Regions from separate parts of the Bradyrhizobium sp. AC87j1 genome, predicted to be linked through region 1. Evidence: predicted binding sites of a transcription regulator. Region 1 holds the regulator's gene; each other region holds the start of a gene.
What was found. Region 1 encodes HrcA, which represses chaperone genes, less so after heat shock. Its sites were predicted from a motif close to GTTAGCACTCNCNNNNNGNGAGTGCTAAC; they were not measured.
Positions count from the first base shown of each region.

Region 2: a site for HrcA is predicted at 6,967-6,995, ahead of CV770_RS36005 (co-chaperone GroES). Genes of this name have one in related genera too.
Region 3: a site for HrcA is predicted at 4,393-4,421, ahead of CV770_RS17705 (co-chaperone GroES). Genes of this name have one in related genera too.
Region 4: a site for HrcA is predicted at 1,265-1,293, ahead of CV770_RS19585 (co-chaperone GroES). Genes of this name have one in related genera too.

Region 1 is NZ_PTFE01000009.1:158-7,944, reverse strand. Features, by position in the region: gene CV770_RS07655 (penicillin-binding protein activator) at 1-1,091, shown strand, start outside; gene hemW (radical SAM family heme chaperone HemW) at 1,208-2,392, opposite strand; gene rdgB (RdgB/HAM1 family non-canonical purine NTP pyrophosphatase) at 2,409-3,044, opposite strand; gene rph (ribonuclease PH) at 3,056-3,769, opposite strand; gene hrcA (heat-inducible transcriptional repressor HrcA) at 3,939-5,027, shown strand; gene grpE (nucleotide exchange factor GrpE) at 5,124-5,741, shown strand; gene pncA (bifunctional nicotinamidase/pyrazinamidase) at 5,842-6,564, opposite strand; gene CV770_RS07620 (hypothetical protein) at 6,856-7,787, opposite strand, start outside.
Region 2 is NZ_PTFE01000120.1:11,304-19,090, forward strand. Features, by position in the region: gene CV770_RS35965 (glutathione binding-like protein) at 1-422, opposite strand, end outside; gene CV770_RS35970 (cysteine hydrolase family protein) at 434-1,027, opposite strand; gene CV770_RS35975 (LysR family transcriptional regulator) at 1,158-1,997, shown strand; tRNA gene CV770_RS35980 (tRNA-Leu) at 2,186-2,257, shown strand; tRNA gene CV770_RS35985 (tRNA-OTHER) at 2,265-2,331, shown strand; gene CV770_RS35990 (slipin family protein) at 2,668-3,831, shown strand; gene lepB (signal peptidase I) at 3,992-4,741, shown strand; gene groL (chaperonin GroEL) at 4,879-6,519, opposite strand; gene CV770_RS36005 (co-chaperone GroES) at 6,610-6,924, opposite strand.
Region 3 is NZ_PTFE01000030.1:72,348-80,134, forward strand. Features, by position in the region: gene CV770_RS17685 (L-lactate permease) at 1-124, shown strand, start outside; gene CV770_RS17690 (META domain-containing protein) at 284-682, shown strand; gene CV770_RS17695 (hypothetical protein) at 772-1,983, opposite strand; gene groL (chaperonin GroEL) at 2,184-3,815, opposite strand; gene CV770_RS17705 (co-chaperone GroES) at 4,004-4,300, opposite strand; gene CV770_RS17710 (hypothetical protein) at 4,617-5,138, shown strand; gene CV770_RS17715 (protein phosphatase CheZ) at 5,389-6,174, opposite strand; gene CV770_RS17720 (L,D-transpeptidase) at 6,490-7,302, shown strand.
Region 4 is NZ_PTFE01000036.1:210-7,996, forward strand. Features, by position in the region: partial or broken gene groL (chaperonin GroEL) at 1-861, opposite strand, end outside; gene CV770_RS19585 (co-chaperone GroES) at 907-1,221, opposite strand; gene CV770_RS19590 (usg protein) at 1,601-1,888, shown strand; gene CV770_RS19595 (O-linked N-acetylglucosamine transferase, SPINDLY family protein) at 2,033-4,162, opposite strand; gene CV770_RS19600 (cupin domain-containing protein) at 4,380-4,907, shown strand; gene CV770_RS19605 (rhomboid family intramembrane serine protease) at 5,229-6,446, shown strand; gene CV770_RS19610 (NupC/NupG family nucleoside CNT transporter) at 6,470-7,720, opposite strand.

The sequences.
Region 1 (7,787 bases):
CCAACCCGTTCTCGAGCTCGACGCCGCCGGCTCAGCCCGCAGGTCCTCCGCAACAGGCGACGACCGCCGGCACCGGCGGCGTGAAGGTCGCCGTGATCCTGCCGCTCTCGGCCGCCGGCAATGCCGGCCTTGCCGCGCAATCCATGCGCAACGCCGCCGAGATGGCGCTGGCCGAGTTCCAGAACCCGAACATCCAGCTGTTGATCAAGGACGACAATGGCAGCCCGCAGGGCGCGCAGGCGGCCGCGCAGCAGGCCGTCGACGAAGGCGCCGAGATCATTCTTGGACCGCTGTTCGCGCAATCGGTGCCGGCGGTGGCGCAAGTCGCGCGCACGCGCGGCATCTCGGTGATCGCGTTCTCGACCGATTCCAGCATCGCCGGCCGCGGCGTCTATCTGCTCTCCTTCCTGCCGGAGTCCGACGTCAATCGAATCGTCGAATATTCCGCCAGCATCGGAAAGCGCTCCGTCGCCGTGCTGGTGCCCGACAACGCCTATGGCAATGTCGTCGAGGCCGCGGTGAAGGCGGCCGTGCCGCGGCGTGGCGGGCGCATCGTCGCCTTCGAGAAATACGGCGCCGATCGCGCAACGCCGGCGCGCACCGTGGCGCAGCAGCTCGGCAGTGCGGATGCGTTGTTCATTGCCGATGACGGCGATGCCGTCGTGACGGTCGCAGATGCGATGACCGCGGCGGGCGCGAACTTACGCAACATCCAGCTGCTCGGCACCGGCCTGTGGGACAATCCGCGGGTCTATGCCAATGCGAGCCTGCAAGGCGGCCTCTATGCCGCGCCCGACCCGGCCGGCTTCCGCGCCTTCTCCGGCCGCTACCGTACCAAATACGGCGCCGAGCCGATTCGCACCGCAACGCTCGCCTATGACGCGGTCGCCCTCGTCGCCGCGCTGGCGCGTACGCAAGGCACCACGCGCTTCTCGCCCGACGTGCTCACCAATCCCTCGGGCTTCGCCGGCATCGACGGCCTGTTCCGCTTCCGCGCGGATGGCACCAACGAGCGCGGGCTTGCGGTGATGAAGGTGACGAACGGCGGCGGCGTTGCGGTCGCGGGCTCGCCGAAGAGTTTTGGGGCGTAGTTCGGGACGACGCTGCCGTAGGGTGGGCAAAGGCGCACTTGCGCCGTGCCCACGATCTCTTTCGATAGCGAATAATTCGTGGGCACGCTTCGCTTTGCCCACCCTACGAGATCTCGTTACGCCGCGAGATCCGCGACCACCGCGTCCAGCACCGGAAATCCGCTACTCGTCACGCGCAAGCGGCCCGTCGCATCCACGGTGATCGCGCCTTCCTCGCGCAGCAGCGCGATGCGTTTGGGATCGAGCGGGCGGCCGGAGAGGGCTTTGTAGCGCTCGGGGTCGATGCCCTCAGCCAAACGCAACCCCATCAGCAAAAATTCGTCGGCGCGTTCTTCACTGTTGAGGAGATCGTCGGTGACGACACCATGGCCGTTGGTCTCGACCCGCATCAGCCAGGCCTCGGGGCGCTTCTCGGTGGCGGTCGCATGCCTGACGCCGTCGATGTCGAGCCGGCCATGCGCGCCGGGACCGATGCCGGCATATTCCTCGCCGCGCCAGTACACCAGATTGTGCCGGCACTCGGCGCCGCGCCGCGCGTGATTGGAAATCTCGTAGGCGGGCAGGCCGAGCTTGTCGCAGGTCTCCTGCGTGACGTCGTAGAGCGCGCGCGAGACCGCTTCGTCCGGCGTCTTCAATTTGCCGGCCTGGTGCAGGCCGAAGAACGGCGTGCCTTCCTCGATCGTCAATTGATAGAGCGACAGATGCTCGGCCGCCTCGTCAATGGCGAGACGCAGCTCATCAGCCCACATTGCCGGCGTCTGGTCGGGACGGGCGTAGATCAGATCGAACGAATAGCGATCGAACGAGCGGCGCGCGATGGCGACCGCATCGAGCGCCTCGCGCGCGCTGTGCAGGCGGCCCAGCGCTTTCAGCGAAGCATCGTCGAGCGCCTGCACACCGAGCGAGACACGGTTGACGCCGGCGGCGCGATAGCCGGCAAAGCGCGTGGCTTCGACGCTGGTCGGATTCGCCTCCAGCGTCACCTCGACATCGCCGGCGACGGTCCAGTGCTTGCCGATCGCATCGAGCACCGCGCCGACGGTTGCGGGCTGCATCAGCGATGGCGTGCCGCCGCCGAGAAAGATCGAGGTGACTTCACGGCCGGGCGAGCGCTCGGCGGTGGCCGCGATCTCGCGCGCGAAGGCCGAGGCGAAGCGCGCCTCGTCGATCGCGACGTGACGGACATGGCTGTTGAAGTCGCAATACGGGCATTTCGACAGGCAGAACGGCCAGTGCACGTAGACGCCGAAGGCTTCGGATTCTTGTTTTGACGCGTTTTCCTGGCGCGAACCGGTATCCACTTCGCTCGAAAACGCTCTAGCGCGGCTCAAGGCAGATCTCCGCCAGTTTCACGAAGGCGCGGGCGCGATGCGACAGGCCAAGGCCGAGCGGCGGCAGACCGTGCTTCTCGATGCTGTCCATCTCGCCGAAGGTGCGGCTGTGGCCGTCCGGCAGGAACATCGGGTCGTAGCCGAAGCCGGCGGTACCGCGCGGCGGCCAGACCAGCGTGCCGTCGACGCGCGCCTCGACCTCTTCGAGATGATCGTCGGGCCAGGCCACGCAGAGCGCGGAGACGAAATGCGCTTTGCGCTTGTCCGGCGTGGTGGCGCCGCGCTCCTGCAACAGGCGCTCGATCTGCGCCATCGCCGCGGCGAAATCCTTGGAAGGTCCAGCCCAGCGCGCGGAGAAAATGCCCGGCGCGCCGTCGAGTGCGTCGACCACGATGCCGGAATCGTCGGCAAAGGCGGGAAGCTTGGTCGCCCTCGCGGCTGCGATCGCCTTGATCGCGGCATTGCTGCGGAAATCGTTGCCGGTCTCATCCGGCTCGCCGAGGCCGAGCTCTCCGGCCGACACCGCCTCGATGCCGTACGGCGCGAGCAGCTCCTTCATCTCGGTGTGCTTGCCGGGATTATGGGTGGCGATGACGAGCTTTCCGGTGATTCGGCGGTGCATGGGCTTATTGACTACGCGACAGCCAGTTTCTGCAAGTCCACGAGACGCGCGATGCCCTTTTGCGCCAGGGCGATCAGCTTCAGGAACTCGTCCTGCGTAAACGGCTCGCGTTCCGCGGTGCCCTGCACCTCGATGATGCGGCCATCGCCGGTCATGACGAAATTGGCGTCGGTCTGGGCTTCCGAATCCTCGGCATAGTCGAGATCGAGCACGGGCGTGCCATTGTAGATGCCGCAGGAGATCGCAGCGACGTTGTCGCGCATCACATTGGCCTTGATCATGTTGCGCGCCTTCATCCAGTTGATGCAGTCGGCGAGCGCGACCCAGGCGCCGGTGATCGAGGCCGTGCGCGTGCCGCCGTCGGCCTGGAGCACGTCGCAATCGACCGTGATCTGGCGCTCACCGAGCGCTTCGAGATCGACGATGGTGCGAAGCGAGCGGCCGATCAGGCGCTGGATCTCGACGGTGCGGCCGCTTTGCTTGCCGGCTGAGGCCTCGCGGCGGGTGCGTTCGGAGGTCGCGCGCGGCAGCATGCCGTATTCGGCCGTGACCCAGCCGCGGCCCTGGCCCTTCAGCCACGGCGGCAGGCGATCTTCCAGCGTGGCGGTGACCAGCACATGGGTGTCGCCGAATTTCACCAGGCAGGAGCCTTCCGCATATTTGACCACGCCGCGCTCAAGCGTCACGGGGCGCAATTCGTCGGGCGCACGGCGGCTTGGCCGCATGGGAAATCCTCCAAAACTCGCAGGTGTAGGGCTGTTCGCGGTGCTTGTAGGTGGGGTGAGGGTATGCGGCAAGGCTTTTTCACCCCCGGTTTTCCACCCTGCAAACGCGACGCTTGTCAGAACCCTCCTGGATGGACAAATTATGAGCATCTGAGAGGAGTTACCGTCTGTGGCCCATCACGATCCGATCCATCTGATCGCGCCGCGCGCAGGCCTCGCCCAGCTCAACGAGCGTTCTCGCGACATCTTTCGTCAAATTGTCGAAAGTTACCTCGCGACCGGTGAGCCCGTGGGCTCGCGCAATATCTCGCGTCTCATCGCCATGCCGCTGTCGCCGGCCTCGGTCCGCAACGTCATGGCCGATCTGGAACAGCTCGGCCTGATCTACGCCCCGCACACCTCCGCCGGCCGGCTGCCGACGGAACTCGGCCTGCGGTTCTTCGTCGATGCCCTGATGCAGGTCGGCGACCTCAACGAGGCCGAGCGGCAGTCGATCCAGAGCCAGCTTGCCACCGTCGGCCAGGCGCAATCGGTCGAGGCGGCGCTGGACCAGGCGCTGACGCGGTTGTCGGGCCTGACCCGCGCCGCCGCGGTGGTGCTGACGCCGAAATCCAATGCGCGGCTGAAACACATCGAATTCGTCCGTCTGGAACCGGAAAAGGCGCTGGTGATCCTGGTCGGCGAGGACGGTCAGGTCGAAAACCGCGTGCTGTCGCTGCCCCCCGGAGTTCCCTCCTCGGCGATCACCGAGGCCGGCAATTTCCTCAATGCGCGCATCCGCGGCCGCACCCTGGCCGAGGCGCGGCTCGAGCTCGAGACGGCACTTGGACAGGCCCGCGCCGAGCTCGATCAGCTTGCACAGAAGGTGATTTCCGCCGGCATCGCCAGCTGGTCCGGCGGCGAGAACGAGGATCGCCAGCTCATCGTCCGCGGCCATGCCAATCTGCTCGAAGATTTGCATGCGCTGGAGGATCTGGAGCGGGTGCGCCTGCTGTTCGACGATCTCGAGACCAAGCGCGGCGTGATCGACCTGCTGGGACGCGCCGAGACTGCCGAGGGCGTGCGCATCTTCATCGGCAGCGAGAACAAGCTGTTCTCGCTGTCGGGGTCCTCCACCATCATCTCACCTTATCGGGATGCCGCCGGCCATATTGTTGGTGTTTTGGGCGTGATCGGGCCGACACGGCTGAATTATGCCCGTGTGATCCCGACCGTGGACTACGCCGCCCGCATCGTCAGCCGCCTTTTGGGAGGCTGATCGGCGTTTCCGCCGATCACGGGCGCTTGATTTTCGGCGCTTTAGGCACGATATCCGGGCCAACAATCCCTGGAAACGAGTTCGAGATTAGAGCCGATGACCGAGCAAGACCGGCAACCCGAAGACACGACTGCCGCGACCGGCGAGCCCGTGGTGTCAAAACCCTACATCATGCCCGACGATCCCGAGCCCGGCTCGGTGGAGCTGTTGCAGAAGGAAGCCGCCGAGGCGCGCGACCGCATGCTGCGGACGCTGGCCGAGATGGAGAATCTGCGCAAGCGCACCACCAAGGAGGTCGCCGACGCCCGGCTCTACGGCATCACCGGCTTTGCCCGCGACGTGCTCGACATCGCCGACAATCTCCAGCGCGCGCTCGATGCCGTTCCGGCCGAGGCCCGCGCCACGGCCGATCCCGGCCTGATCTCGCTGATCGAAGGCGTCGAGCTCACCGAGCGTTCGCTGCTCAACGCGCTGGAAAAGCACGGCGTGAAGAAGCTCGATCCGCAGGGCCAGAAGTTCGATCCGAACTTCCACCAGGCGATGTACGAAGTGCCTGATCCGTCGGTGCCGTCGGGCACCGTGGTGCAGATCATGCAGGCCGGCTACACCATCGGCGAGCGCGTGCTGCGCCCGGCCCTGGTCGGTGTCGCCAAGGGCGGCGCGAAGCCCGCGGCCGCGGCGAACAACAACGAGTCGAGCGGCGCGGCGAATTGAGTTTTGATGTCATTCCGGGGCGGCTCGCGAGAGCCGAACCCGGAATCTCGAGGTTCCGGATTCGATGCTTCGCATCGCTCCGGAACGACCAGTTGAAATCTTACGCGCTCACCGCGATATCCGCAGACTGAATCCGCTTCACGCCGGCCTTGGCCATATCGGCCCAGGCTTTTGCCAGCGAGCCCTGCGTGTCGATGCCGCGGCAGGCGTCTTCCACGACATAGACCTCGAAGCCCGCCTTGCGCGCGTCGAGCGCGGTCCAGGCAACGCAGAAATCCGTCGCGAGCCCTGCGACGAAGACGCGCTTGATCTTGCGTCCCCTCAGATAGCCGGCAAGTCCCGTCGAGGTCTTGCTGTCGGCTTCGAGGAAGGCGGAATAGCTGTCGACGTCCTTGTGAAAACCCTTGCGAATGATGAGCTCGGCATGCGGGATCGCAAGATCCTTCGACAGCGAAGCGCCGTCGGTGCCCTGCACGCAATGGTCGGGCCACAGCACTTGCTTGCCATAGGGAAGGTCGACGGTCTCGAACGGCTTCTTGCCGGAATGCACCGACGCAAACGAGATGTGGCCCGGCGTGTGCCAGTCCTGCGTCATCACCACATTCGCAAATGCCTTCGAGATCTTGTTGATGACGGGCACCACCTGCTCGCCCTCTTTCACCGCGAGGCTGCCGCCCGGCAGGAAGCAGTTCTGCACGTCGATCACGAGCAGCGCGGAGGCATCGTCCGGCTTGATCGATGCCGCTGCAAGGAGTGCGGTTGGAGCCAGCGTTGCAAGCGCCGTCGTCCCAAGCATTGCCAAGACTTGTCGCCGATCCAGCATCGTTCGCCTCCCCTTAGGATGAACTCAACGGAGACGAAGCCTAGTTCCGTTCGTGTACGAACAGAAGCCCGAAAATGCGGCCGGCTTTGGTGAGGGCTTAGGCCGCCAACCCCACCATCACTGTCGTCCCGGACAAGCGCGCCCTTAGGCGCGCGCCGATCCGGGACCCATACACCCCCGGGGAGATGTTTGGCGAAGAGTCATCATGGGTACTGCGACCGACCGCAATCGCACGATCACGCGGTGTGGGTCCCTGCGTTCGCGGGGACGACACCGAGTATGCCGAATGGCTCAGCCCTTCGGCTGGATCCCGTCGCGCACGGCGCGGAAGCGGGTGAAGGCGGCCAGCCACTGGTCGCGCGGGGCGCTGGCGATGATGCGCAGCGAGGCGCCGCCGCTCGAGAAGCGGATCCACTGCACCACGGTGACCGGGACCTTGTCCTTACCGCTGACGCCGTCGATCCGGGTCTCGAAGCCTTGCTGGCCGTTGATGCGGATCGGCTCGGACATGGTGACGCGCGATTCGCGCACGCCGGGAATCTGCAGCGCCGCCTCCTGGGCGAAGCGGGCGCGGTCGTCGGCCTGCTGCGGCGTGGCGCCGATCAGGCCGAGGATCATGAACGGCTTCGACTCGTAACCGGTGCTCTCGTCGCCGTCGGCCAGGATGATGCTCGAGCCCGGCGCCAGCGTGCGGATGTCCTTGAACTCGGCGAGATCGGTGATCCTGAACGGCATCAGCGCGATCTGCTCCTCGGCCGAGACCTGCTTGCGGGTGGTGGCGGTCGCAAACATCTGCCGCACCGCTTCATCCGTGTAGATCTTGGTCGCATTCTCCGGGACCTGCACCGCGACATAGCCGGAGAAGCCGGCACCCGGCACGATCATCGAATAGCGCTTCACCGGGGTGTCGCCGGCCTTGCCGCTTTCGGTGGTGAAATAGGCGAGGCCCGCCGGCGTCTCGATCTTGTCCTGCTTGACGCCGCCAGCGCCGGCCGGATTGGAATTGAAGGCGCTCACGACCTCGCCATAGGCCGCCGGCGGCAGCTCGGTGATCAACACCTTGACGCTGCCGTCCTCGCTCTCGAATCCCGGAAAGGTTTTTGCCGTGCTGAGACCGACCAGCGGCGCCATGCCGAGGCGCAAGCCGGGTGGAAACACGGCGTCGGCAGCGAGGGCCGGAAACGCGGAGGCGATCAGAAGGGCGAGCGCGGCGAGGGGGCGGA
Region 2 (7,787 bases), on a different contig from region 1:
TGCGCCGACGGCACCGACAATGTCTGCGTGATTCTGGCGCGCGACTTGGCGAGCGAGCCGTCGTCCTTGTACCAGAAGGTCGGAAACAGGAACCCCTTGTGGATCTCGGCGCCGATGAAGCTCAGCCATTCCTGCAGGCGATAGCGATCAACGTCGCCAGGCCGCGGCGCAAGGCCGCGCTCGGGCTTCACGTCTGCGATGTATTGCAGCACCGCCGCGCTCTCGGTCAGCCGTTCGCCGTTCTCCAGCACCAGGACCGGCACCGCGCCCTTCGGCGACACGCCGAGGAAATCGCTGCCGTCGTCCACGACCTGCTTGGTCCAGATATGGGCGAGGTGGTACTGCGCCTCGATACCGCCCTCCATCAGCGCGATGCGACTCGAGAGCGAGCAGGCCATCGGAAAGAAATAGAGTTGCAGCATCGGATGCTCCGTCAAATCAGCGCATCGCTGCGCGCGATGATCGCGAAGCGGTCCGAGAGCTCGGCCAGCGCGACCGCGTGAATCGTCCGGGCATCCAGTGTGCCGCCGCGGCCATCCGGCAGGTCACGGGTGGCGCAGGCATCGGCCGCGATCGTCGTCCGCAGGCCGAGGTCGAGCGCGGCGCGGGCGGTCGAGGAGATGCACATGTGGGTCATGAAGCCGGCCAGCACGATGTTCTTGCATCCGGCCGCGGCAAGCCGGGCTTGCAGATCGGTGCCGGCGAACGAGTTCGGCAGCGCTTTCTCGATCACGGGCTCGCCTGCTTGCGGCGTCAGGTGATCAACGATCGCGCCGCGCGCCGCCTCGCGGTCGAACAGGCCGCCGGCGCGGCCCTTGTGCGCGACATGGATGATCGCAGCGCCGCTCTCCCGTGCCCGCGCCAGCAGGCGCGCCGCCGCGGCGATCGCCGGCTGTGCATCGGGAAGGGCCAACGGGCCGGCGCAATATTCGTTCTGGATGTCGATCAGCACGAGGCAGGCCTCGTTGAGCTTCGGCGGATCGAGATCGGCGCCGGCGAGTTCGAGCAGGGTCTTGGGAGCGGTCATGCTGGTCAGGCCTTCCAGGGAGATCGGATGGCGTCACATTAGCGCAGCATGGGCCTGCCATTGTGCAGGACTATTGCAGCTTACGGCTGCAGATTTGCAGGACACGGCATCGCCTGCTAGGCTCGCCCGGATGAACTGGGACGATCTGCGCATCATTGCCGCGGTGAGGGACGAGGGCACCTATGCCGGCGCCAGCGCGCGGCTGCGCATCGACGAGACCACCGTCGGCCGCCGGCTCGCACGCATTCAGCGCGATCTCGGCGTGCTGCTGTTCGATGCCGTGGACGGCCAGCGCCGTCCGACGCGCCATTGCGAGGCGGTGCTCGAGCATGTCGGCGTCATGGCCGCCCATGTCGCGGCGATCGACCGCATCAAGGAGAGCCAGCCCGGCCCGGTCGGCCGCCTGCGCATCGCCTCGACCAATGCGGTTGCCGAAGAGTTGTTGGCGTCGCACGCGAGCAGCTTCCTGCGTGATCATCCCGGCCTGACCCTGCAATTCCTGACGTCCAGCGGTAACGTCAAATTCTCGCGCTGGCAGGCCGACCTCGCCATTCGTCTGCGCAAGCCGGAGAAGGGTGACTTCACCATCTCCAAGCTCGGCGATGTCAGGCTGTATTTCTTCGAGCCCGTCGACCGCACCGGCGGCGAGCCGGTCGCGTGCGTCTATCCCGATGAGCTCGACACCATTCCCGAACAGCAGGTCTTGCGCGCGAAGCGGCTGACGAACGTTCGCTGCATCACCGACAACGTCCGCATCATCAGGACCATGATCCAGTCGCATCAGGCCGTCGGCGTGCTGCCCGAGCACAGCTGCGAAGGCCTGTTCGCCGACCGCAGCCTGCGCGCGACGCTGCTGCCGAGGCGACGCGACGTCTGGCTCTTGGTGCAGAACCATCTCAAGCGCGATCCCGCGACACGCGTGACGATCGACTGGGTGAGGGCGTGTTTCCAGGAAACGTCGCGCGCTTGACGTCACATGACGCTGTGATCATCGCGTCACACTGCGCAAGCCGTGTCGAAAAAATTTCGAGCTCCCCCTTGCAACCCGAACGTGCTTCGTCTATTAGCCCGCTCCTTCGCTAGGCCATGTGTCCGGGCTCTCTGAGATCCCGGCTGGCGCGATCCGGTCTCCGGTCTCGTGTTCCGCCGAATGAAGACGCAGGATGTAGCTCATGGAGAGCGTCGGAGTAAAATCCGGAGGCATCGGTTCGATTCCGATTTCTTGTACCAACCAAAGGATAGCTCAGTTGGGTAGAGCAGGTGACGTTAATCATCGGGTCGCGGGTTCGAATCCCGCTCCAGCGCTACGGGTCAGCCTGAAAAACTGACACCTCTGACGAGGACCGGACGCGCGCTTCAGTCGCAGTCCGGCCGTTTTGCCGCAAGGCTTTCCGTCCGAACCTAGACACTGTGAGACCGGCTTTGCGCCGCGGGTAGATACCGCTTGCGTTGATGCCGGGTGGCTCCGCTCGGCCGCGCGACACCCGTCGCGCGATCGCGCGCGTGCGCCCGTCGTCATGCGAGCTCAAGCCTCGGTCCGTCGATCTCTCAGGAAGCGTCGTCCGCGTCCTCACGTCCTTTGCAAATGCAACCCGCTATCCGGCCGCGTTCGGCCGGAGGCAACATGATGGAGGCGTGCCATGACTTCGAACAAGAGCTGGCATTTGCTGATGCTGAACGTGACGGTCAAGGATGGCGAGCGTGCGCTGCTCACGCGCAACGGGCAGCTCGTGCGCGTGCTCGCGCCCGGCAGGCATCGTCTGTTCGATCCCCTGCACGAGCTGAGGGCCGAGGTGCTCGATGTGGTTCGCACTGAATTCTCTGCGGATCGCTACGCGGTGCTGAAGGCCGCACGGCCTGATCTGGCCGCCGAACTGTTCGAGGCGGTCGAGACCAAGGCGGACGAGATCGCCATCGTCAGCTCCGACGGCCGGCCCGTGCATCTGATGACGCCCTGGCAGGTGCGCGTCTACTGGAAGGTCGCAACGAGCGTCGATGTCGAGCGCATCGATGTGTCCCGCGATGTCAGGGTCGGCGCGCGGCATCTGGCCATGATCGAGCGTAACCGCTCGGCCGTGACGTCGGAGACGGTGGTCGAGAACCACGAGGCGGGCCTGCTCTATGTCGAGGGCCGGCTCGTCGAGCGGCTCATGCCCGGTCGGCACGCCTTCTGGACCGTCGGCCGCAAGATCGAGGTGAAGCGCCTCGACCTGCGGCCCCAGGCGGTCGAGATCACCGCGCAGGAGATGCTGACCAAGGATCGCATCGCGCTGCGGGTGACGCTGACGGCGTTCCGTAAGGTGGTCGATCCCGAGCGGACGGTTGCGACCGTGCCCGACGTGGATGCGTGGCTGTACCGCCTGGTGCAGTTCGCGATCCGGGAGGCGGTTGCGGGCCGGACGCTGGACGAGGTGCTGTCTGCGAAGGCGGCGCTGGATGCGGAGCTGCGCGACTATGTGCGCGCACGCGTCGCGGAGTCCGGTGTCGAGGTCACCGAGCTCGGCGTCAAGGACGTGATCCTGCCCGGCGAAATCCGGGAGCTGGTGAACAAGGTGGTGGAGGCGGAGCGGGTCGCGAAGGCGAACCTGATCCGCCGGCAGGAAGAGACCGCGGCAACGCGTTCGCTTCTGAACACCGCCCGCCTGATGGAGGAGAACCCCCTGCTGCTGCGGCTCAAGGAGCTGGAGTCGCTGGAGCGGCTGGTCGAGAAGGTCGGCCGCATCGATCTCCACGCCGGCAACGGCGAGGGCCTCGATGCTCTCCTGACCCGGCTCGTGCGCCTGAAGGCGCCCGAGAGCGCATGAAACGAAGGGCCGCCCACGGGCGGCCCTTCACATATCCGTCGTCGTCGCTTGCAATGAACGCGGAACCGCGCCTGTGCGACCAAAATCACGGAGCCGGGATTGCGCGCGCGCGAAGGTTGCGTAATCTCGCGATGACCACGGGTTTGATCAGGGCAGGGGCATGACGATTCTTCAGGACTCCATCCGGCCGTCGCGAGCGCAATCGCGGGAATGGAAGGCGATCGTCATCCTGATCCTGCTGGTCCCGGTGCTGTGGTCCCCGCTGATCCTGTTTCGCTTCGTCCTCTATCAGCCGTTCAGCATCCCCTCTAATTCGATGGCGCCGACGCTGATGGTCGGTGACTACGTCTTCGCCGCGAAATATGCCTATGGCTACGGCCAGTATTCATTGCCGTTCGCGTCGTCCTGGATCTCGGGCCGCGTCTTTGCTGCCGACCCGGAATACGGCGACATCGTCGTGTTCCGGACGGCAAAGGACAGCTCGGTCGACTACGTCAAACGCGTGGTCGGGCTGCCCGGCGACCGCATCCAGATGCGGCAGGGCCAGCTCATCCTCAACGACCGGCCGGTGACGCGCGTCGCGCTCGAGGACGGGCTCGCCGACAACGCCTGCGGTGGGGATGGCGGCGTCAGGGTCAAGCGTTGGCGTGAGACGCTGCCGAGCGGCGCGTCCTATGTCACCAACGACTGCGTCGACAACGGTTTCCTGGACAACACCAACGTCTACACGGTGCCGCCGGGCCATTTCTTCGTGCTCGGCGACAACCGCGACAATTCCACCGACAGCCGCATGATGTCGGCGTTCGGTTTCGTGCCGATGGACAATCTCGTCGGCAAGGTGACGCGCATCTTCTGGTCGTTCGACGAAGATGGCGAGCCGCGCATGGAGCGGTTGGGCAAGGTGGAGTGAGGCGTGCCCGTCATTCCGGGCTCGCGCCCAAGAGGGCGCGCCCCGGAATGACAAGCGGAGAGTGTTTGCCCCCCCAAACAAAAACCCCGGCATCGCTGCCGGGGTTTCGCATTTCGTCGTTTGCCTGAACGGCTGGATCAGAAGTCCATGCCGCCCATGCCGCCGCCCGGGGGCATCGCGGGACCGGCGCCGCCCTTCTTGGGCAGCTCGGCGACCATGGCTTCCGTGGTGATCAGGAGCGCAGCCACCGAGGCAGCGTTCTGGATCGCGGTACGGACCACCTTGGTCGGGTCGATGATGCCCTTCTTGACGAGGTCGGCATATTCGCCGGTCTGGGAGTCGAAGCCGTAATTGTAGGTCTTGTTCTCCAGGATCTTGCCGACGATCACCGAGCCGTCTTCACCGGCGTTGATCGCGATCTGGCGAGCGGGAGCCGACAGCGCCTTGCGCACGATCTCGACGCCGGTCTTCTGGTCGTCGTTCTTGGTGCGCAGGCCCTTGAGCTGCTCGGAGGCACGGAGCAGGGCGACGCCGCCGCCCGGGACGATGCCTTCTTCCACAGCCGCGCGGGTCGCATGCATCGCGTCATCAACGCGATCCTTGCGCTCCTTCACCTCGACCTCGGTCGCGCCGCCGACGCGGATCACCGCGACGCCGCCAGCGAGCTTGGCAAGACGCTCCTGGAGCTTCTCACGGTCGTAGTCCGAGGTGGTCTCCTCGATCTGCGCCTTGATCTGGGCCACGCGCGCCTCGATGTCGGCCTTCTTGCCGGCGCCGTTGACGATCGTGGTGTTCTCCTTGTCGATCATCACCTTCTTGGCGCGACCGAGCATGTTGAGCGTGACGTTCTCGAGCTTGATGCCGAGATCTTCCGAGATCGCCTGGCCGCCGGTCAGGATCGCGATGTCCTGCAGCATGGCCTTGCGGCGATCGCCGAAGCCCGGAGCCTTGACGGCCGCGACCTTCAGGCCGCCGCGCAGGCGGTTCACGACCAGGGTCGCGAGGGCTTCGCCTTCGACGTCCTCGGCGACGATGACCAGCGGCTTGCCACTCTGCACCACGGCCTCGAGCAGCGGGAGCAGCTCGTTCAATGAGGAGAGCTTTTTCTCGTTGATCAGGATGTAGGCGTCGTCCATCTCAACGCGCATCTTGTCGGCGTTGGTGACGAAGTAGGGCGAGATGTAGCCGCGGTCGAACTGCATGCCCTCGACGACGTCGAGTTCGGTCTCGAGCGACTTGGCTTCCTCGACCGTGATCACGCCCTCGTTGCCGACCTTCTTCATGGCGTCGGAGAGGAACTTGCCGATCTCGGCATCGCCGTTGGCGGAAATGGTGCCGACTTGGGCGATCTCCTCGTTCGAGGTGACCTTCTTGGAGTTCTTCTGGAGATCCGCAACGACGGCTTCGACCGCGAGGTCGATACCGCGCTTCAGGTCCATCGGGTTCATGCCGGCGGCGACCGACTTGGCGCCTTCGCGCACGATGGCAGCGGCGAGCACGGTCGCGGTGGTGGTGCCGTCGCCGGCCGCGTCAGCGGACTTGGAGGCGACTTCGCGCACCATCTGCGCGCCCATGTTCTCGAACTTGTCGTCGAGCTCGATCTCCTTGGCGACGGTGACGCCGTCCTTGGTGATGCGCGGCGCGCCGAACGACTTCTCGAGCACCACGTTGCGGCCCTTCGGGCCGAGCGTGACCTTCACGGCGTTTGCGAGGATATCGACGCCGCGCAGCATGCGGTCGCGGGCGTCGACGCCGAATTTCACTTCTTTGGCTGACATATTGGTTTCCCTGAGTTGTCTTGGTCTCATCTCACCCTTGGCGAGGCGCCCGGCAGGCGCTCCTCAGGGGTGAGCGGTGCGAGCGGTTGGTTAGGCGGCCTTCTTCTTCGAAGCGGGAGCTTCGAGCACGCCCATGATGTCGCTTTCCTTCATGATCAGCAGGTCGACGTTGTCGATCTTGACCTCGGTGCCCGACCACTTGCCGAACAGGACACGGTCGCCGACCTGGACGTCGATCGGGGTCAGTTTGCCGCTCTCGTCGCGGCCACCGGGGCCAACGGCGATGACTTCGCCCTGCGAGGGCTTTTCCTTGGCACTATCCGGAATGATGATGCCGCCAGCGGTCTTCTCTTCTGCGTCGATGCGCTTGACCACGACGCGGTCGTGAAGCGGACGGAATTTCATGCAGCCCTCCTAAGCATTTGCACGAGTTAGAGATTTTGGAATCTTAGCAATCGATGCCCGTGAGTGCTAGTCTCGGGCCGAGCTGAGATAGGATAGGATTTCTGAGGAGCAAGGGACTCTGGCAGAAAAATAGGCGCTCAGGACGGTCGCGTGCCATCAGTCTCAGTGGTTAACCGGAGACGTGCTGGGCTGGGGTTAGCTGGTCGCTGGTATACCTGTCGCACGCCCAATCAAACCGGCGAGCCGCCAGCGCTCGCCCAAAACGTAGTGGCTACGGTCCGCTTACCAATGCGAATATACTCCTAGCCCCCGCGACGGGCGTCGAGCCCAGCTTCGAGTAAGTAAGAAGCTGGCCAACGCCCAACCTGCGCGTGAGTTGGCGAGATTGCTCGACAAGCAGCGGCGGACGCAGGACGCCGGAGATGAGCAGACTGTGCGGGCGGCACGGCGGAAGATCTATATAATCGCGCGCGACCACCAGCCCGCTCCTAGGTCGGCGAATAGCCTTGCACCGTGCATGCCGACTGAGTAGCTGCACTGTGAATGAAGCCCATGTTTAGATCGATCACCGCGTGATAGGAGCTGTGAGGCACGACTTCGTATGCCGGAATGTTTACACGTTACGACGACGTCCTTAACATCAGCGGTGCTGTTGTTTCGAATGACAAAGGACGCCTTCATGATCGTCGCTCACAACTGCTTTGAGCTGACGGTCTTTCGATTGATAGCAGGTGGCGACGATGTCACCGTTAGTCGGTCAACGTCCGAGCCGACCAAGTCGAGGCTCGGGCGCAGGGGAAGGCTTTCCCCTCAAAGGCCTTCCACCGGCATTCAGGAAGTCATCGGCCATCCGCTCTCAGTCT
Region 3 (7,787 bases), on a different contig from region 1:
CGGGCACGAGGGCACGATCCTGCGCTTCGTGTTCTGGCACTCGATCGTGCTGGCCTGTCTCGTCGGCGTGCTCGTGACGTTGCAGGCCTATGTCTGGCCGTTCACGGCAATGGTTCTGAAGTAGCAGGCCAACTCCGGCTCGAACGCAAATCCCCGCGAGGTTCCGCCCCGCGGGGATTTTTGCGTCCAATCAAATCTCATCGCGCTCCAGGTGGCGCGAACCTTCTCAATGGCGCCGCCGTCTTATAGAAGGTGCGGCAAATCAGGTCGGACGAGAGGTCTCATGGTTTCGCTCAAGCGATTGGTGTGTGCTGCGGTTGCAATGCTCGCGATGTCCATTGTCGCGCGTGCCGAGGATGGTTTTCCGTTCGGCACCGAGATGACGCTGGAGGCGTTGCCGCAAGCAGGCTCGAAGCGAATTCCGAACATCGAGATCGGCGACCATGGCGAGGTCGTGCTCGAGCTCTGGTGCAAGGGCGGCAAGGGCCAGTTCTCAGTCGCCGGCAACACCGTGATTTTTGTCCCTGGTCAGATCCAGGACCGCTCCTGCCCGCCGGCAAGGGCGCAGGCCGACGACGATCTGGTCGCAGCACTGAGCAGTGTCGAAACCTGGAAGCGTCAGGGCGACGTGCTGACGCTGATCGGCCCGAATCCACTGCGTTTTCGGACGACGGGGAATTGACCGTTTGGTCATTCCGGGGCGCGCGAAGCGCGAGCCCGGAATCTCGAGATTCCGGGTTCGGTGCTTCGCACCGCCCCGGAATGACTGCGTCACTTCCAAACCGATTTGTCGGCGTCCCAGCGCTGGCCCCTGAGCTCCTTGGCGAGCGCCTCGACCGAACCGTTGTCGTCGGGCTGCTCGCCTTCCTCGTCGACCGACGTGTCGTCGGAGAGATTGAGCTTGGCGCCGCTGCTCTCGTCGGCGGTCGTGGTCGCGGGGCTGCCGATCCACAGCATGAGCTTGTCGGTCGTGCCCGGCTTGTCGGGCGAGACGAGCCCTGCGACCTCGATCGTGTCCGTGAGATCGAGCGCGGGGAAATCCGGGTTCGGCCGCTTGAAGACCAGCTTGAGCTTGCCTGTGGCGGGGTTGAAGCTCTGCGAGACCGGCTTTGCCGCGAGCGTCCGGCTCAAAACGTTCGAAACGGCGGCCGCGAGCTTGTCCTTGCTGATCTTGTCGCCCTCGCGCCAGTCGGCCGCGGCGAAGCGGATGGTGCGGTCCATCTCGGTCATGCCCGCGGTCCAGCCCGCGGAGGTGACGCCCGGCGTCGCCTTGAATTTCGCCAGCAGCGCGCCGGCGCGCTCGGGATCGACCGACATGTTGATGGTCTGCTCGCCTGCGCGTAGCGCATCGCAGCCGACCGTGAGACTAGCCAGCGTCACCTCGACCGCCTGGCCCTTCAGGCTCTTCAGGAAGTCGGTTGCATTATCGAGCTTGACCTTGACCGCGATTGCCTCCGGCGAGACATCGGTGAAATCCTTCGGCTGCGGCGTGATGCCGTCGTCGGAGGTCTGGTTGTCCTGAAATTCCTTCTCGCTGAGATCGGAATTGTCGGGCGAGGTCACCTCGGTCACCACCTGACCAATGCTGATCTGGCCGCGGAATTCGAAGGTGTCCCCGGCCTGCTTGCGCAGCAGCTTGACGCTGACCGGCGCCTTCTCGCTGATGCTCTGCGTGGTGCCGGTCAGGGTCTGGCCCGCGACCTGGAGATTGACGACGAAGCGGTCCTTGCGGTCGGAATTCTTTGCGACGGGATAGCAGACGTCGAGCACGGCCGCCGTCACCGTCTTGCCCTGGCGCGTCTCCTTCAGGATCACGTCGGCATTGCCGTCCATCAGCCCGTCGATCGAGGTGAAATAGCGTGTCTCCGGACCACCGGGCGTCGTGGCCCTCGGCGACAGCTTCATCTGGGCGGACGCGGGATGCGGCGAAGCTGCAAGCAGAGCTGCCAAAAGGGCTGTCGAACAAACCAGAAGCGCACGCATCGATGAAATCCTCGCGCAACGGGCATGATCCGGAGAAGTGTGAAGCGGTTTTCCGAGAGGATCATGCCCAAACTATTCGAATCGGCGCGTCACCGTAGTGGGTTTTGGCCGTCGGTTGAATCGGAAAGCGGAGGGGCAGGGTCGGCAAAAAAGAAGGCCGCCCGGAGGCGGCCTTCGCAACATTGTAACGGAACGGAGGCTCAGAAGCCGCCCATGCCGCCGCCGCCGGGCATCGCGGGCGAGGCTTCCTTCTTCGGCGTTTCGGCGACCATGGCCTCGGTGGTGACCAGCAGGCCGGCCACGGAGGAGGCGTCCTGGAGCGCGGTGCGCACCACCTTGGCGGGATCGATGATGCCCTTCTCGACCATGTCGACATAGTCCTCGTTCTGGGCGTCGAAGCCGAAGGTCTCGGACTTGTTCTCAAGGATCTTGCCGACCACGATCGAGCCTTCCACGCCCGCGTTCTCGGAGATCTGGCGGATCGGAGCCTCCAGCGCCTTCAGCACGATGTTGATGCCGGCCTGGACGTCGGCATTGGCGTTGGTGAGACGGCCCACCGCCTTCTTGGCGCGGAGCAGCGCGACGCCGCCGCCGGGGACGATGCCTTCCTGCACCGCGGCGCGGGTGGCGTTGAGGGCGTCCTCGACGCGGTCCTTCTTCTCCTTGACCTCGATCTCGGTGGCGCCGCCGACGCGGATCACCGCGACGCCGCCGGCCAGCTTGGCGAGACGCTCCTGGAGCTTCTCACGGTCGTAGTCCGAGGTGGTCTCCTCGATCTGCGCCTTGATCTGGCCGACACGGGCCTCGATGTCCGGCTTCTTGCCGGCGCCCTTGACGATCGTGGTGTTCTCCTTGTCGATCACGACCTTGCCGGCGCGGCCCAGCATCTTCACCGTGACGTTCTCGAGCTTCATGCCGAGGTCTTCGGAAATGAGCTGGCCGCCGGTGAGGATGGCGAGGTCCTCGAGCATGGCCTTGCGGCGATCGCCGAAGCCCGGCGCCTTGACGGCGGCGACCTTGAGGCCGCCGCGGAGGCGGTTGACGACCAGGGTGGCCAGCGCCTCGCCCTCGACGTCCTCGGCGATGATGACGAGCGGCTTGCCCGACTGCACCACGGCTTCCAGCACCGGAAGCATGGCCTGCAGGCCCGAAAGCTTCTTCTCGTGCAGGAGGATGTAGGCATCCTCGAGCTCGGCGGTCATCTTCTCGGGGTTGGTGACGAAGTAGGGGCTGAGATAGCCGCGGTCGAACTTCATGCCCTCGACGATGTCGACTTCGGTGTCGAGCGACTTGTTCTCTTCGACGGTGATGACGCCTTCGTTGCCGACCTTCTGCATCGCCTGGGCGATCATCTTGCCGATGGCGGCATCGCCGTTGGCGGAGATGGTGCCGACCTGGGCGACCTCGGAGGAGGCGGCGACCGGCTTGGCGCGCTTCTCGATGTCCTTGATGACCGCCGCAACCGCGCTGTCGATGCCGCGCTTGAGGTCCATCGGGTTCATGCCGGCGGCAACCGCCTTGGCGCCTTCGCGCACGATGGCCTGGGCCAGCACGGTGGCGGTGGTGGTGCCGTCGCCGGCGAGGTCGTTGGTCTTGGAGGCGACCTCACGCACCATCTGGGCGCCCATGTTCTCGAACTTGTCCTCGAGCTCGATCTCCTTGGCGACGGTGACGCCGTCCTTGGTGATGCGGGGGGCGCCGAAGCTCTTCTCGATGACGACGTTGCGGCCCTTCGGGCCGAGCGTCACCTTGACGGCGTTGGCGAGAACGTCGACGCCGCGCAGCATGCGATCGCGCGCGTCTCCGGAAAATTTGACGTCTTTGGCAGCCATTTTAGCAATCCCTCGTGTTTGGTGATGTGTCTGCGGCGCTTCTCTCTCCGTCATTGCCGGGCCTGACCCGGCAATCCATCATCCTGCGAAAAACGATGGATGCCCGGGTCGCCTAGCGCGAAGACGCGCTTCGCGCTTCTGCCCGGGCATGACGATGAGACATTCAGCGGCTGTTCAGGCGGATGGCCTTAGGCCAGTACGCCCATGATGTCCGACTCCTTCATGATCAGGAGCTCTTCGTTGTCGATCTTGACCTCGGTGCCCGACCATTTGCCGAACAGCACGCGGTCGCCGACCTTGAGGTCGATCGGGGTCAGCTTGCCGGTCTCGTCACGGCCGCCGGGGCCAACGGCGACGACCTCGCCCTGGGACGGCTTTTCCTTGGCGCTGTCCGGAATGATGATGCCGCCCTTGGTCTTTTCCTCGGCGTCGATACGTTTGACCACGACACGGTCATGCAGCGGACGAAATTTGGATTTAGCCATGACGTTTCCCTTTGGAGGCTCGCTTCGGAAGTAGTGGAAGTGGGTGGGGCGGCGCTTCCGTCCATCCCCTATCCCGAGGATCGAACGGCGTGCTTAGCAATCGGGCTTTCCGAGTGCTAATAGTGGGCCCGGAAATATGGCTTGGCCGCGATCCTGTCAAGCAAAGGTGGTTAAGCGATTGGTGAGGCGGATATAGGATGGTGGCACTGGAAACTTGTTCGGGGCGCCGACGTATTAAAGGACGTCATTGCTCCGGCAGCGGTTTTGCGCTTGGCTGCAGGAGGGGTGCGGCCATGGTCTTGTTCGGGGGAATGCCATGATCAGTTCAGCTCACGCGCGCACGGTTGCCAATCTGGCCGCCGCCTCATGTCTGGCGCTGCTGCTGGGCGCTTGCGGCGGCGGCATGAGCCTGCCGTCCTTCTCGTCGTCCTCGCCGCCGCCCGAAGCCGAGCCGGGCGTCGCGCCCGAAATGCCTGCGACCATTCGCGGCGACGAGATCGTCGGCCGCTGGGGCCTCGCCTCGTTCCAGAACCCGGCCGACCGCGCCCGCACCGAGGCGGCCGCCCGGGCCCAGTGCAAAAATCCCTACGTGATCACCGCCGGCTCCTCCGGCGGCGTGATCATGCATCTGGCCGACCAGGCAACGCCCCAGGAGCTGCGGCTGAAGGGCTCGCCGAGCGGCAAGAACTACATCGGGCCGGCGGGTCCGACCCCCGGCGAGCAGGACCGCGAAATCATCTCCTTCGACGGCCGCGTCCTGATCACCCGCTTCATCGACAAGGATGCCGCCACCCGCTACGGCAACATGGTCTACGTCCGCTGCGCGCCGCGGGCGTGATGGTCTAACGCCACGCCCGCCCTATAACCCTCTCCTCTTGTGGGAGAGGGAGGCTCGCCGCGTAGCGGCGAGACGGGTGAGGGGTATCTCTCCCCGAGTCCAACTCCCATTCGAATTCGCTGAGGCAACCCCTCATCCGGCGCTTCGCGCCACCTTCTCCCACAAGGGGAGAAGGGGCAGTCTCGCTTGATGGCACAAAACAAAAACGCCGGCCCCCAGGCCGGCGTTTTGTTATTCCTATGTCGCGCGCTCAGTCGAACAGCGCGTCGATGTCGTCCTGCGAGGCGTGGCCGACGTCGCCGGCGAGCTTGGGGCCGTTGAGAAGCTTGTCGTCCTCGCTGCGATTGTCGACCGGCGGCACGACGTGCGACTTGATCGCGTCGACGCCGCCCCAGATCTCCATCATCGCATTGATGTGCTGCTCGATGAACTTCATCGTGCCCATCACCTTGCTGATGCGCTGGCCGGTCAGGTCCTGGAAGTTGCAGGCTTCGAAGATCGAGATGACGCGTTCCTGGATGTCGTCGGCGAGCCGCTTCTGCTGGTCGATCGAGTCCACCTTGGACATCGCGCTGGCGGCCTGGTCGATCGATTCCGCGGCCTCGAGGATCTGCTGGGTCGCCTGCTCGGTGCCGCCGACCACCGCGCCGAGCTCGCCATTGACCTTGGCCATTTCGCCGCCGTCAAAGCTCTTGCCGTGCAGCGTCGCGATTTCGCGCTTGGTGCGGTCGATGGCGTCATGGATGAGGTCGAGCTCGACCTTCAGCTTCTCGCACTGCTCGATCTGGGCTCGATAGGTATCGAGCATGGTACGAGCCTCGGAAAGTTCGTGAGCGGTGGAGGCGTCGATCGCCGCCATGGCTGCGCTGCCGGACAAGGGCAAGGGCGCGGCGCCCTTCGCCATCTGCGCACGGATCGCACGTAGCTCGGCCATGATCTCGCTATGCATCGGGATTGCCTCTTCAGTTACGTCCAAAATCGGCATCTCGCCACCAGCGATATCCTCGACGCGAAAACGTTTGCGGTGAACAGCCATCAGGATACTCCCCCCACCTCACTCACGCGTCTTTGTAGGCAGAAGCGATTTAACACGAAGTTCACGGCAGGAACTGTTGTGCGGCTGCGCGCGACGGCGCGCAAAGAAGCGATTAACCATGCGCGCGCGGCGTTCATCGAAAATAAACGCTGATCGCCAAATTGCCCCGCTGCTGACGACGTGGTGAATCCAAACGCCGCTTCTGTTTACCAAACAAAACGGCTTTTGCCTTTTATTGACCACGTCGGGGGCGCGGACCAGCCATCAGCTCTCCACGGCGCATGTGATCTAGACGAAACAGTACAGAGTACGTCGATGTTCAAGAAAATGTCTGTCGCGCTGCTCGGCAGCGCTTGCACCTTCATTGCCGGCGCAAACAGTGCCAGCGCCTTCGACAATTCGGTGCCGAACGATCCGCCCGCGGTGCTCTACCAGCCGCAGGTGCCGCCGGCGCCGGTGCGCGTCGCCTCCAACGCGAACATGGGCGGCGGCTTCATCGAGTTCCTGTTCGGCGACGGTCCCGGCCGCGGTCCGGCCTACGCGCCCGAGCGGCCGGTCTATCAACAGCAGCCCGGCTATTACGACCAGCGCCGCCTGCCGCCGATGGGCGAGCCGCAGATGCAGGGTGGATATCAGCAAGGCGCGGTTCAGCAGGAGACGGCCGACCCGCGGCAGCGTCAGTTCGATCCAAGGTTCGAGAAGCAATCTGTTGACTATAGCGGCAAGGAAAGTCCCGGCACCATCGTGGTCGATACCCCGAACAAGTTCCTCTATCTCGTCGAGGGCAACGGCAGGGCGATGCGCTACGGCATTGGTGTCGGGCGTCCCGGCTTCACTTGGTCCGGCGTGAAGGCGATCACGGCCAAGCGCGAATGGCCGGACTGGACGCCGCCGGCCGAAATGATCGCGCGCCGCCCCGATTTGCCCCGGCACATGGAAGGCGGTCCGGAGAATCCGCTCGGCGCCCGCGCGATGTATCTGGGCTCGACGCTGTACCGCATCCACGGCTCCAACGAGCCCTGGACCATCGGCACCAACGTCTCCTCCGGCTGCATCCGCATGCGCAACGAAGACGTCATCGACCTCTACGGCCGCGTCAATGTCGGCACCAAGGTCGTGGTGATGTAGCCCAGCGCTCGCTGCGAGCCGTCAATTCCGCGTGTCGCGTCGGCTCGCGACGCGCGGCATCGAGGGCGTTGCGTGCCGCCGGCGTACGTTCTCCGGCTAGAGTCTAGGCTGGCCGACGATGCCGCGTCGAAGCCAGACGGGGGGCAACAGAGCAGCGACGAGGAGTTGATGAACGGGCAAGCGATGCGCGAGCGGAGCGGTTCAACCGCCGCGCCGACAGCTCGGCCTTCTTGACGAGTTCGTGCAGTCCCTCCAACTCGTACAACTCGGTGATGAGATGAGTTGTCACGGTGGTCAGGGTTGCGATGCGCTGCTGAAATGGACTCATTTTTAAGACCCCGACTATAACTAAAAGAGGCAACCACATCGGTAGTGTGGCATGAGCAACGTGTTCTTCCAGTTGAACACCCATGTCCGAATTTGGAAATCCGGGAGTCTACGGTCGCGCGCGTCAGACGGCGATTTGATTTGTCATGGTGAATTCA
Region 4 (7,787 bases), on a different contig from region 1:
GGCCTTGCGGCGATCGCCGAAGCCCGGAGCCTTGACGGCCGCGACCTTCAGGCCGCCGCGCAGGCGGTTCACGACCAGGGTCGCGAGGGCTTCGCCTTCGACGTCCTCGGCGACGATCACCAGCGGCTTGCCGGTCTGCACCACGGCCTCGAGCAGCGGCAGCAGCTCGTTCAGCGAGGAGAGCTTCTTCTCGTTGATGAGGATGTAGGCGTCGTCCATCTCAACGCGCATCTTGTCGGCGTTGGTGACGAAGTAGGGCGAGATGTAGCCGCGGTCGAACTGCATGCCCTCGACGACGTCGAGCTCGGTCTCGAGCGACTTGGCTTCCTCGACGGTGATGACACCCTCGTTGCCGACCTTCTTCATGGCGTCGGAGAGGAACTTGCCGATCTCCTGGTCGCCGTTCGCCGAGATGGTGCCGACCTGGGCGATCTCGTCGTTCGAGGTGACCTTCTTGGAGTTCTTCTGGAGGTCCGCAACCACGGCTTCGACCGCGAGGTCGATACCGCGCTTCAGGTCCATCGGGTTCATGCCGGCGGCAACCGACTTGGCGCCTTCCTTCACGATCGCCTGGGCCAGCACGGTGGCGGTGGTGGTGCCGTCGCCGGCCGCGTCAGCGGACTTGGAGGCGACTTCGCGCACCATCTGCGCGCCCATGTTCTCGAACTTGTCCTCGAGCTCGATCTCCTTGGCGACGGTGACGCCGTCCTTGGTGATGCGGGGAGCGCCGAACGACTTGTCGAGCACGACGTTGCGACCCTTCGGGCCGAGCGTGACCTTCACCGCGTTGGCGAGAACGTCGACGCCGCGCAGCATCTTGTCGCGCGCTTCAACCGAGAATTTGACTTCTTTGGCTGCCATCTGGAATTTTCCTTGGATAATGTTTGACTGGAGGGAAAGAGGCTCTTAGGCCGCCTTCTTCTTGGAAGCGGGGACGTCGAGAACGCCCATGATGTCGCTTTCCTTCATGATCAGCAGATCGACGCTGTCGATCTTGACTTCGGTGCCGGACCACTTGCCGAACAGCACGCGGTCGCCGACCTTCAGGTCGATCGGGATCAGCTTGCCGGCTTCGTCGCGGCCACCGGGGCCGACGGCGACGACTTCGCCCTGCGAGGGCTTTTCCTTGGCCGTGTCGGGAATGATGATGCCGCCAGCGGTCTTCTCTTCTGCGTCGATGCGCTTGACCACGACGCGGTCGTGAAGCGGACGGAATTTCATGCAGTCCTCCTAAGCATTTGCTCAGATTGATGTTTCAAGGGATGTTAGCAGTCGATGCCCGCGAGTGCTAGCACGAGCGAAGCTGAAATAGGACAGGAATTTTGCGGGAGCAAGGGCTTCTAGCAGAAAAATCAGCACCCGGAAGCGCGGACTGCCAGAATCTCTTTTCCATCGTTAACCGAGGCCGGGCCCGTATTAGCACGGTGCCGCCTCTGCTGCTAACGCATTGAATTTCAACAGCTTGTTAAACTTTTGGGCTTGAGATGGGTTGTCAGTTTGCGTCACATTTCTCTCATGTGAGCGCATCAGTACCGGGTGGCTCGTAAGGCGCACACCGACCAGGCCGCCCCTTGAATGCGCTCCTGCAAAGGAGGTTGGCATGGGCGTGCGGAGTGGGGGCGTTTCCGAGGACTTTCGGAAACAGCTTTTAGGTTACGGGCTGACGACGGCGCAAATCCTCTACCGGATGCCGGATCATCCCTCGCTGCTCCAGACCTACGTCTGGCAGAACTACGACATGTTTCCGAAATTCCCGGCGCTGAAGGATTTCCTGGCCTTCTGGCAGGAAAAGCTCGACGGTCCCCTCCATTCGGTTACCGTCGCGCACTCCAAGCTGATCAAGCCGGCCGAACTGCGCGCCGTGGATGGCGTGTTCCGGCTGCATTGAGACGAACACCGGTTTCGTACGGTGGGCAAAGGCGCTTAAGCGCCGTGCCCACCATCTCTCCATGATCGCGCGCGGAAGGTAGGCACGCTCTCCGTTGCAGCTCGTCGGACGAACGCACTATTCCCGGGATCGCCTGAGGGGCGATCAGGCGCCGTCGCTGCAATAGCGTCTCCACATCGCGCGATAGGCCTCGTCGACCGCTCGCCCGTATGAGACGGGGTTGCTGGCGGCTGCGGACCGGATCTTGTCGGGCAGTTCGCGGCGCAACCTGTCGAGCTCGCTGATCTCAGAACCTCGGCTCGTCGCGATTTCGATATACGCCTCATGACTGTCCGTGACCCAGTCCGGCAGGCCAAGCGCCGTGAGGATGGAGCCGGCAGCACGGCTGGGCAGGCTGTTGCCGAGCTTCGCCACCACCGGCACGCCCATCTGCAAGGCTTCCCAAGTGCTGACACCGCCATTCTGCGGGAACGGGTCGAGGCAGATATCGACGCGATTGAACGATGCCAGATGTTCGCTTCGCGAGGTGGCACCGAGCATATCGACGCGTTCGGCCGGCAATCCGCAAGCCTCGAACCGGGCCAGCAAGTTCTCGCGGACCAGCTGGTCGTCCAGCGCGACGTCCTTGACCAGCAGTCGCGAACCCGGCACCCGCTCGAGAATCCTGGACCAGACTTGCGCAGCCTCGTCCGAAATCTTGCTGACGCGGTTGAAGACGCCGAACGTGACGAACCCGTTCGAGATCGCCGGCGTTGGTGCCCGCGGAATCTCGGTCGGCAGCGACGCCAGCGTCACGAAGCACGGCAGGTCGACAACGGTCTCGGCAAAGAGATGCCGAACTTCTAGGGGAATCGCGACCGGGTCCGAGAACAGATAATCGATCGTCGGCAGCCCGGTGCCGGTGCCGTGGCCCCAGCCATGCACCTGGACGGGTGCCGGCTTGCGCGCAAACACGCCGAGGCGGTTGCCTCGGGTATGGCCGGACAGGTCGATCAGGATATCGACGCCGTCGGCGCGGATCTCGGCGGCGAGGCGATCTTCGGTCCATTGCGAGGCGTCGCGCCAGCGATCGGCGATCCCCTGGAATTCGCCGGTCGTCGCATCCACTTTCGACGAGCAGGCGTAGCACACGACCTCGAACTGTGCCCGGTCATGGTGTTGGAGGACCGGCTTGAAAATCAACGCGGCCGAATGCGCGTTGAAATCCGACGAGACATAGCCGAGCACCAGACGGCGATCCGGATCGCGGCTGTTGTCATGCGGCCTCGCCGCTCCTGAAGCGATTTTCGCGCCGACACGCTCCCACCACACCTGACGCGCCTGCTGATGCCGTTCGACGGTGGCGTCCCCCGCAAAATCGAGCGTGAATATCTTGTTGGAGATCGCGCTCTGCAGGTCAGGCTGGATGTCGAGGGCTCTGTCGAAACTGGCGAGGGCTTCGTCGACCCGGCCAAGTCCGGCGAGGCAAAGGCCCAGCACCAGGTGAGCTTGAATGGAATCGGGATCGATCGCGAGCGCCTGCTCGCAGTCGTGGGATGCGTGGGCAATTTGCTGGATCTGGAGCAGGACACTGGCCCGCGCGAGCCACCCATTCGCGTCGTCGGGTGCCAGCGCAATTGCCTGATTGCCGTCTGCCAGCGCTTCGTCAAATCGCTGAAGTTCCCGTAAAGCCGTGGCACGGTTCGCCAGCGCCGCGGCATAGTCAGGCTTGATCGACAGCGCGTGGTTCAAGCTTGCGATGGCCTCGTCATAATTGCGCTGACGGCACAGCGCCCACCCCCGGCCGTTGTGGGCTTCGGCAAGATTTGCGTTGAGTGCGATCGCCTTGTCGTAGCTATGGAGCGCCTCCTCGTGAAGATCGAGGGCCACGCTCGCGTTACCGAGATTGGAGAGGGTTGCGGCGTGGTTGGGCCGCAAGGCGAGGGCCTTTCGATAGCTCGCGCAGGCCTCGTCGTGACGCCGCAGCCCGTTGAGCGCGACGCCCAGCCTCATATGAGCATCGGCAGATTGCGGATCCACGGCGACCGCCCGGCTCAGCAGGATTTCGGCTTGCTGAAAGTTTTTGGCATCAGACTCCAAAGCGCCGAGCATGTGCAGCGCCATGAACTGGTTGGGCGCGAGCTGCAGGAGTTGCCGATAGGCAGCCTGGGCCTCGGCGAGAAGCCCCATCTTGTGTAGCTGGAGCGCGTGCCCGAGCAACGGCAGCACTTCGGCCTTTTGCCGTTTCTGCAGCCGGGCATTTTGAAATGCACGCTGACCTACGCTGTTGCCCATGAATTCATTCCCCCAGAATCTCTCTTCGAGATTAATTCAGCGAGAGAACGAATACGAGACGACGGCCGCTCGCCACGACAGCCTGGGACAAGCTACGACCGATCGGCTCATCGAGCCGCCAGCCTTGCGCTCGGCAATTGCCGCCTCATCCAGGACTGGATAATCTGTCCTTCGGGTTGTACCCGTCCGGGCGCGGCTCAGATCAGGGAGGCAGAGAATGGCCAAGCAAAAGGCATCAAGACCCGCAACGAAGACCGCGGTGAAGAAGCGGAGCGGCGCCAAGGCGCCGGCGCGATCCTCGGCCCGCAAGGCGGTGAAGGCAAAGGCTCGCACTGCCGTACCGAAGAAGCCCGCACGTCCCAGGCAGCGCATCGCGATCAGCCATCACCGCGAGGAAGACTTCAAGGCCGATGGCCTGCGCGCTTACGCGAAATACCGCGACCTCGGCATCGCCGACGCAAGCCGCGGCCTCGCGCAAGCGCACGTGATCCGGCTGCAAGGTCCTTGCGATCCGGCCGAGGTGTCAAAGCTGCATTTTCACGACGTCGACTTCCAGATGGTCTACGTGCTCAAGGGCTGGGTGAAGACCTATATGGACGGGCAAGGCGAGACCTTGATGAAGGAAGGCAGCGCCTGGACCCAGCCGCCGAAGATCAAGCACATGATCCTGGATTATTCGGACGACGTCGAACTGCTGGAGGTGATCCTGCCGGCGGAATTCAAGACGGTGGAGTTGAAGGCGTAGGCAGATCTCTCTCCTTCGTCGTTGCTATGACGGTTCGTAGCCCGGATGGAGCGAAGCGTAATCCGGGGCCGCCTGCGACGACGCAGACCTTCCCGGATTGCGCTGTGCTCCATCCGGGCTACAGGACCGTCGCTACTCCAGCCCCACCGCCGCCCATCAAACACGTCGTCAGCGTTCCCGTCACGATCGCTAAAAAGCACCCGATCTGCGAAACCGGGCACTTACCAGTCGGATGGTTTCAGCTGCCCTGCAGGGCGGGCGCTAACCAGTCGAAATACCTCCCCCGTCAACTCAAAGCTGTGAAAACGCGGGAGTGCTTTCATGGCGACCAACACTTTTGGCCGACGCGGCGTTGTGGCGCCGCCCTCAAGAGCGTCGTTTCAACCCGTCGCCGCGCCGACTATTCGGGAGATCGTGCGTGATCCCGCTCGGCCCTTGCCTAGTGAGGGGACACTTTTTGGCGACAACAAGCTTCTGGCCGATATCCCTTTTCTCACCATTGGCCTGATTTTCGGTCTGCTCCTGATCTTCGCCCTGCAACGCGGTCTGGCCATCGACGTTGCGCGGGACGGTGACCTCGATGTCCGCTCGCTGATCGCTCAGGGCGCCTCCGGTTACGATCTCGTTGTCGGACGAGGAGAGTGGTGGAGGATTGGCCTTGCGCCGCTGCTGCACGGCAGCGGGTGGCACCTCATCAGCAACTGCGTTGGGTTGTTCATCGTTGGCGTCAGGCTGGAGTCTCTGATCGGCCGTGGCTGGTTTGCGCTGATCTTCGTCGCCAGTGCAGTGGCGGGTGAGGTCGGCTCTCTGCTGGGCAATGGCCCCGGCACGGTGGGCGTCGGCGCGTCCGGCGCCATTACCGGGCTCATTGCCGCGCTGTTCGTCGCGAGCTTCGATCCCGAAGCGGACGCCGATCAAACCATATCGCGATTGAAGACGTCGCTCTTCTTCGGCGTGCCCGCATTGCTGCCGCTGGCCTTCGGCGCCTCGGGCAATGTCAACTATTATGCCCATGCAGGCGGTGCGGTGGCCGGCGCCGCGCTTGCGATCACGCCGTGGCTCGCCTTCTGGTCCTATGACAGCCTGCCGCGGAGCGCCAGCATGACGTTGCTTGCAGCATCCCTCGGATCTCTGATCTGCGCCGGCTTCGCCGCTGTCCATTATTCGTCCTACATGGCCGATGCCGTGCATTATATCCGCGCGTCGGAAGTGCCGGCGAAGGCTGACGAGATGGTCAGCCGGTCGTTCGATCTCGTCACCCGCTACCCAAAAGATGCGCGGGCCCACGTGTTCCGTGCGGTCTTCTTCCTGGAACAAGCGAACCTCAGTGCCGCCGAGACGGAGGCGCGAACCGCCTTGTCGCTCGCCGCTTCAGATGTGGCGGGTGGGCCGGTGCGCTCCGGCGCGCAGGGCTTGATGGCGGTGTTACTGTGGGCGCAGGGACGAACCAGCGAGGCGAAGGCCATGGCGGTCGAGCCCTGCCGTGCCAAGCTGGCCGAGGTGCGTCGCATCTTGCAGAAGTCGAAATTGTGCAGTTGACCGGGCTACGGCATCGCCACGGGTCACGTGATGACCCCCACGACCGCGCCCATCAAGCAGGTCGTCAGCGTCCCCGATACGATCGATTTCAGCCCGAGCGCGTTGATCTCCTCGCGTCGCTCCGGCGCCATCACGCCCAAGCCGCCGATCATGATGCCGAGGCTGGCGAAGTTGGCGAAGCCGCACATTGCGTACAGCATGATCAGTCGCGAGCGCGGGTCGAGCGCATTGCCCGGCAGCTTCGAGAAGTCGACATAGGCGATCAATTCGTTGAGCACGGTCTTGGTGCCCATCAGGCTGCCGGCGGTGATCGCCTGGTCCCATGGCAATCCCATCAGCCAGCACACCGGCGCCATCACGAGACCGAGCAGGCGCTGTAACGAGATCGCGGCGCCGCCAACATTCGGCAGCAGGCCGAGCATGGCGTTGACGAGATAGACCAACGCCACCAGCACAAGCAGCATGGCGACGATGTTGATCAGCAGCTCGATCCCCGCGCTGGTGCCTTTCACGATCGCATCCATCGTGCTGGAGACTTCCATCTCCGGATCTTCGAGCGTGCCGCCGGTACGCGTGTTGGAGGTTTCAGGCACCATGATCAGGCTGACGAGGATCGCGGCCGGCGCGCCCAGCACGGAGGCGATGACGAAGTGCGCAGCCGCGTCGGGAATGAGAGGAGCAAGGAGCGTCGCATAGAGCACCAGCACCGTGCCGGCGATGCCCGCCATGCCGCCGGTCATCACCAGGAACAATTCGCTGCGGGTCATCTGCTTCAGATACGGCCGCACGAACAGCGGCGCCTCGACCATGCCGAGAAAGATATTGGCGGCGGTCGAGAGGCCCACCGCGCCGCCGACGCCCAGCGACCGCTCCAGCAGCCAGGCCATGCCGCGCACGATCGGCGGCAGCACGCGCCAGTAGAATAGCAGCGTCGTCAGCACACTCATGACCAGCATGATCGGCAGCGCCTGGAACGCCAGGATGAAATCGGCGCCAGGCACCTTGACGTCGAAGGGCAGGGCGCCGCCGCCGACATAGCCGAACACGAAGGCGGAGCCGGCGCGCGAGGCAGCCGAGATCGCACCGACCGCGTCATTGATGGCGCCGAAGGCGTGCGCGACGACCGGCAGCTTCAGGAGCACGATCGCGGTGACGAAGGTGGCGACGAGGCCGATCGCCGCCTGCCGCAGCGACACGGCGCGCCGATTCTCCGCCAATGCGAAGGCGATCAACAGCAATGCGAAAATGCCGAGTGCCGATTGCAAGCGCAGCATGATGTCCCCAAACCCCCAATGATTATGGCCGTGCCGGCGCTGCAAAGGCAATGCCGCAAGATGCGGG